Regions from separate parts of the Paenibacillus sp. sgz302191 genome, predicted to be linked through region 2. Evidence: predicted binding sites of a transcription regulator. Region 2 holds the regulator's gene; the other holds the start of a gene.
What was found. The regulator NrdR, encoded in region 2, represses ribonucleotide reductase genes. The targets are predictions, from matches to a motif close to AACACNATATATNGTGTT.

Region 1: AC3G2T_RS05010 (adenosylcobalamin-dependent ribonucleoside-diphosphate reductase) is a predicted target of NrdR. The motif match lies at 1,330-1,347, and genes of this name have one in related genera.

Annotation. Positions count from the first base shown of each region.
Region 1 covers NZ_JBYLHY010000003.1:43,571-46,984, forward strand. The annotation lists gene AC3G2T_RS05010 (adenosylcobalamin-dependent ribonucleoside-diphosphate reductase) at 1-1,249, opposite strand, end outside; gene AC3G2T_RS05015 (hypothetical protein) at 2,294-2,794, shown strand; gene AC3G2T_RS05020 (glycoside hydrolase family 88/105 protein) at 2,785-3,414, opposite strand, start outside.
Region 2 covers NZ_JBYLHY010000026.1:112,106-115,519, forward strand. The annotation lists gene ytaF (sporulation membrane protein YtaF) at 1-66, shown strand, start outside; gene coaE (dephospho-CoA kinase) at 85-681, shown strand; gene AC3G2T_RS29010 (lytic transglycosylase domain-containing protein) at 678-1,301, shown strand; gene AC3G2T_RS29015 (alpha/beta-type small acid-soluble spore protein) at 1,388-1,612, opposite strand; gene nrdR (transcriptional regulator NrdR) at 1,722-2,201, shown strand; gene AC3G2T_RS29025 (YcdB/YcdC domain-containing protein) at 2,339-3,414, shown strand, end outside.

The DNA.
Region 1 (3,414 bases), on a different contig from region 2:
CGCCCTGCTGATTGAGCCGGTTTTCTTCGAAATGATACGGCGTTTTGTCAATAACGTTGTCAAGGAAGCGCGTCGAATAACGAACGACTGTAGCCAGGTCTTCCCAATCCACATCATGCTTGTCGGCATCGTAAAACTTGGAAAGATTAATGGCCGACAAGTTGCATACGCCCCACGCCGGCAGCCCCTGCTCGCCGCACGGATTCGTGCAGATGATCGGGTTGAAGTACCAACTGTTGGACATTTGGTTGTAATATTCCATGAACACAACGCCGGGCTCCGCCGATTTCCACGCCGATTCGATAATCGTATGCCATACGTCGCGGGCCCGCACGGTGCGGTAATGCTTAACTTCTTTGCCGAGCTTTTTCCAGGCGTCGAGATTGCCGTCCCACTTGTCGTTATATTCAGGATCAGTCGTATCCGGGAACACAAGTTCCCACTCCAGATCTTCTTTCACAGCTTTCATAAAACCGTTGCTGACGCAAACGGACAAGTTCGCGTTCGTAATCTGTCCCATCGTGGATTTCACGGTAATAAAATCCTCCAGGTCCGGGTGCCAGTCGTTGATCATCAGCATAAGCGCGCCGCGGCGGCTTCCGCCCTGTTCGATCAGCCCTGTCGTATAGCTGAACAATCCGCCCCACGAAACCGCGCCGCTGGAAGAACCGTTAACGCCTTTGACAACGGAACGCCGCGGGCGCAAGGAGGACAGATTGATGCCAACGCCGCCGCCGCGGGACATAATCTCGGTCATTTCGCTCAATGTGCTCATAATTCCGCCGCGGCTGTCTTGCGGGGAAGGGATGACGTAGCAGTTAAACAGCGTCAGCTCGTCGCTGGCATCGGCACCGGCCGCAATCCGGCCGCCCGGAACAAGCTTCCAATCGTCGAGAATGTACCGGAACTTCTCTGTCCATTCTTTCTTTTTCTCCGGGGTCGTCTCTACGGAAGCCATCGCTCCCGCCAGCCTGTCCCACATTTCTTCGGGAGTTTTTTCTATATTTAAAGTGAGCTTCTCCACCGCGGATTCGACGACTTCGCCGCTGCGTGTCCTCACCTTGACCGTTTTGCCGTCGCGGCTTATGATTTCGCCGACTTCTTTAGCTGGAAATTTGGGATCATCTTTCGTCAGAACAAGCACGGTATCGCCAACCTTGGCCAGGCTGGTATCCGCATTTTTAAGCGCGTACCGGTCCAAAAAGATTTTCTCGCTTAAACCATCCAACTTCTTCCTTGTTTGCATCATTTCCAACAACAACACCCTCCCAATAGGCCTCAAAATTATGCAACAACATAGGTCAAGCATATCTTGATAAAATATGTAGAAGCACAATATATTGTGTGCGAGTTCCATTATACAACACTATATTTTGTGCATCTAATAGGTTTTGGACTAAATTCGGCGATTAGTGCAAGCTTATATTCGTTTTTCGGATTTTTCCTTGCTATTGCTCTCTATCTCAGATTTATTTTATCGCTCAGGATATTAATCGCCGGTCAGTTTTTTGCCGTAAGCGACCTTCCAGGCAGGACGCGGCCCCCCGGCTGTAACCCGAATTTCGGTTCGTTTTTCATAGATCCAGTATACCACAAACCGACAAAAATTAGAACATAGGTTCGTAAGTTTTTCTTTTTTCGTTCGAGTTCTGCAAAGCTAAAGGATGCCCTCCATCGAAGATGAGCGACCGCGTTCAGAAGACAGATTGATTCGCCAATTTGCATGCTTGCTTTTCACGATTCGGCTATGAAAAAAAAGGATCGCCGCCCGGTCGCCTCAATCATTGGTTCGGAGAAAGACCCGGAATCGGAAAGTCGACTGCCCCACAAGGCCTCATATGGGGTTCGCATTCACAATAGGGCCATGCATGCCGGTACCCGTTGGGAAACCAACGGCACTGACAGACCGGAAAGCCCGCGAAAGTCAGATTGCCGAATGTGACGGGGCGAGGGAACTAGAGGGGGCGCGTCACCTGGCAGCATGAGCTGCAGTGCAGCAAAATGGGGCGGTGAGGCGTCTTGGCCGGAAGAAAGTCTGCAAAAGTGCAGGCTGCCCGAGCAAGTCGCGACACTCTACGAGGGCTAGGAGAACGAGTGCGGCTAATTTGGGGACAGCCGCCTTTTCTGGGCTTGCGCCTCTCCAGGTATAGGTCGTGGGACTGCACGACTGGACAAAATCAGCTTGCTAGGAAAAAAACTGCGAAAGTGCAGGCTTTTTCTCCGAAATTCGCTTGTTTTGGCGAAAAACCTGCAAAAGTGCAGGCTTTTTCGCTGAAAGTGAGCATGAGTCTATGTGTTCGGTGAAAAGCCTGCACTTTTGCAGGAATTGTTCGTGGACAGCGATCAAGGACGCAAATTCATGTATTTTTGCAGGTTTTTTCGTGCGGCCAGGCAGATTATGGCTATCTCCTCTAACGTGGGGGTTTTTCAACAGCTTGCGAAAGTGCAGATTTTTTCGCTGGGAGCGGCCCATTTCGGTGAAAAGCCTCCCACAATTGCAGGAATTGTTCGTTTGTCAGCGTATCTGCAGGCAAAAGACCTTTTTATCAGGCTTTCTGCGCGCAACCAGGCAAATTGTGCTGCCGGCTCCGGCGGTCGGGGTTTCCGGCAGAGCAGGTTCTCGCGCTCCCAACCCGCTCACGAACGGCCTGGCCTGTGCCGTCTTTGCATCTTGGGGCGGTTGCAGCGCAAGCAAACCATCCATCACCCTCGCGCTCTCCCCACCCCCATCCCGGCGCAGCAAAAAAAGCCCATTTGCAAACAAGCAAATGGGCTGAACTTTATTCACGCTTGAGCAATATGCTCCCTGACATCCTGCCAAAGCTTCAGCTTCAGCACCTCGGTTCCGGCCAGCATCATGATGCCGATACCATGGTTATCATTGAGGACGGTAAGCAAATCATCCTTGTAGTACTCCGCCGTAAACGAGTACCGCGAGCCGCTGCATACGCCGTGAACGTTGCCTTGGCTGTCGATCGCAAGCCGGCTCAGGCCTTCCCATGCCTTAAACGCGGCTTTCATATACGGCGCCGGGTCGCTGAGCCAGCCGAAACGGACGCCGCGCGCGAAAGCATAGGCAAACATGGCCGTGCACGAGGCCTCCTGATATGCTTCGGGATCGTTCAGCACTTGATGCCACAATCCGTTGTCTCCCTGCAGTTTCATGTAGCCTTCGCACAATTGATTGAAGAACTCGATCAGTGCGGGACGGTCGGGATGCGCTTGCGGCAGCGCCTCCAGCACTTCCGACAGGGAGAAAATCGTCCAGCCGTTTCCCCGTCCCCACGGAATTCCGGTCGCCCGGCCGTATTTAAAATCAAATACGTGAGACATGATTTTTTGCTCGGGCATGTACAAATAGCTTTTGAACAGCAGGAACTGTCTGGCGGCCTCGTCCAAAAACGCCGGGCTTCC
Region 2 (3,414 bases):
ATGAGGAAGCTGTCGATTCTTCCGGCATGCGTGCTTGTATTGATGGGAATCATGAAAATGTTCTAATGGCAAGGAGTTTTTCGGATGAATATCGGGTTAACAGGAGGAATCGCTTGCGGCAAAAGTACGGTTAGCGCCATGCTCGTCCGCCGCGGCGCCATATTGATTGATGCGGACAAAATCGCCCGCGATGTTGTGGAGCCTGGCAGCCCGGTTCTTGCCAGGGTTGCGGAGCAGTTCGGACAAGCCGTTATTCAGCCGGACGGATCTTTGAACCGCAAAAAGCTGGGCGAGATCGTTTTCGCGGACAAAGATGCGCGCAAGCTGTTGGAGAGCTTGCTGCATCCCGCGATTCGCGCGCAGTTGCTCGAGCAAAGAGAGACGGCCGAGCGGGAGCATCCGGACAAGTTGGTCGTTGTCGATGTGCCGCTGCTGTATGAATCCGGTTATGAACATATGTATCAAGAGATTATGGTCGTCTATGTGCCCCACGAAGTGCAGCGGGAACGGCTGATCCGGCGCGACGGGCTCTCGGAAGCCGAGGCCGACAGGAGGCTTGATGCGCAAATGCCGATCGAAATCAAGCGCGAGCGCGCCGATATCCTCGTTGACAACAGCGGATCTTTGGAGGAAACGGAGCGGCAGATTCGCGAATTTTGGTTAAGAAAGGGGCTTACATGACATTTTTTCGGAAAAAGCGCGCTTTCGCTCTTCTGCTGATTTGTTTTGTTATGCTCCTCTTTATGAACAGTTCTTTTATCGGCCGCAAGCTGTACCCGATTTATTACGAGAAGGAAATTCGACAAAGCGCGGCGAATCATCATACAGATCCTTTTCTCATTGCGGCGATCATTCGGGTCGAGACGAACTACAAGCATCATCTGGAATCGAGCAAAGGGGCGATCGGCCTCATGCAGCTTATGCCGGACACGGCGGCTTGGATCGTCGAGTCCGCGAATATGGGCTCTTTTTCACAAGAAGATTTGCTGCAGGCGGACATTAACATCAATCTCGGAGCTTGGTACATCAGTTGGCTGATGAAGCATTATGACGGCAATTTGCCGTACGCCATAGCCGCATACAATGCAGGCCAGGGCAATGTCAACCAATGGAAAAGAAACGAGGTTTGGGACGGCACGGAAGCGAATATCAGCCGGATACCTTTTGGGGAAACGCGTCATTATGTGCAGCGGGTGCTGTATTACTATGAGAAGTACAAAAAACTTTACACCGAGCAGTGGATCGAAAATGCTTTATCCGCTTTAGCGGCGGGCAATCCGGGCTCACTCAAAGATTTTTGATGAAAAAAGAAAGAAGCATTGAACCCGCTCCATCGAAGGAGCAATGATTCAATACTTCTCGCGGGACGTTAGCCTTTATTCAAGGGTTACTTGAATTGACCGGCTAATTGCTGCTCTGCGATTTGTACCAGGCGACGAGTAATGTGACCCCCGATGGCACCAGTATCACGAGTCGCCATGTTGCCGTAGTAGCCATCTTGCGGGATGGCGATACCCAGCTCTTGAGCAACTTCGTATTTCAACTGATCCAGCGCGGCATTTGCTTGAGGAACGACTAGAACATTGCTGCTGCGAGATTGTCCTGCACCCATGTTGTTCACCTCCTTGTCGTTGGTAATCCTATTATGTGCGTTTCGCTCCTGTTCATGACAAGTAACATATGGTAATTGACGTTCAAAAGAAAGGAGAGTTAAGAGGCCAGTGAGATGCCCATTCTGTGACTACAACGGTACGAAAGTGCTCGACTCCAGATCCGCCAACGAAAATAAATCGATCCGCCGCCGCCGGGAATGCGAGAAATGCATGAGACGGTTTACGACGTTCGAAATGGTAGAGGAAACCCCGCTGATCGTCATCAAGAAGGACGGCAGCAGAGAAGAGTTCAGCCGGGAAAAAATGTTGAGAGGCCTGATCCGGGCCTGCGAGAAGAGACCTGTTTCCATGGAGAGGCTGGAAGTTATCGTCTCGGAAGTAGAGATGCAGCTTCGCAACACCGCACATGCGGAAGTGGACAGCCGGGCTATCGGCGAACTTGTCATGGAGCAGTTGTACCCGGTCGACGAAGTGGCGTACATTCGGTTCGCTTCCGTCTATCGCCAGTTCAAAGATATCAATATGTTTTTAAAAGAATTGACAGAAATATTAGGCAAGCATGAAGGCGGATTTATTCCCAAAAAATAAGCAAAGCCGTCGCGGTTCTTCTTGACGAAGAGCTGACGACGGTTTTATTTTGTTTCCTTGAACGGAACTATTTGGAATTGGGCACGTACATATTGATGGGCTTTGCAAAATATTCAAATTTTGGGAGAGTGATGTTGTTGAATGCACGTCCAAAAATAAATGGGATGACCGGCAAGCTTGCCGTATTATCCGTTTTGAGCATGAGTCTGCTGCCGCTGCCGGCTTTTGCAGGCGAAAGCGTAACCGTCGAAGTGCAGGGCATGTCCGCCGCGGTTCCGATTGCCGATACCGTTCAGGTGCCGCCGGTCAAACAGGCGGAGGCCAAAATTACGCAGGAAGAAGCGGTAGCGAAAGTCAAGGCTTTATTTCCCAGACTTAAGGATGCCCGGGCAGCCCAGGTGCAGTTGGGAGATACGAATACATATCCTCCTCAATATCAAAATGTCTGGACGATCAACTGGGAGTTCAGCACCGGTTCTAACAGCAGTTACGGTTTGACGAGCAAGCTTGATTCCATTACCGGCGAATTGCTGCAAACCAGCTTTTATTTCCAGGCCGCCGACGGCGAGGCGTACTATCCGCCGAAAAAGACCGAAGCGGAAGCCCTCGAATCGGCAAAAGATTTTATCCGCAAGGCAGCGCCTTCGATCGGGTCCGACAGCTTGAAGCTTGAACAACAGCCGAGAATAAGGGAAGATGCGCTTTTTGGTCCTGTTCAATATTATTTTACGTTCACTCCTTTCATAGACGGCCTCGCAAGCGGGGACAATATTTCCGTGACCGTAGACGGCAACGGGGAAGTTACGGGTTATTACCGAACCAAAGCGTCGGAACAATATCCGTCTTCGAAGCCGGCTGTCAGCCAGGATGAAGCGCTTAAAAAATACGAATCGAGCGTTCATTTGAATTTGCAGTATGTTCCGTTGTATAAACCATACGCCAGAGAAAAAAGCTGGTTTCTCGGCTGGGCTCCTTTGCGCGGCGATGTGAGCATCGATGCGCAAACCGGCAAACTGCTGGATGAAACGGGCAAAGACCTGAAATCGGACATTGAGCAGCTTTCTGATGTCGGCAAGACGGATCAAGTTTTTGTTCCGACAGGGGGGAAAGGAGACGGCCAACTGCTGACGGCCGAGCAGGCAGCCGGGCTCGCGGAGCGATTGGAAGCCATTCCGGCGGATCGGAAGCTGATCGGAAAGGAATTAAATGCCTA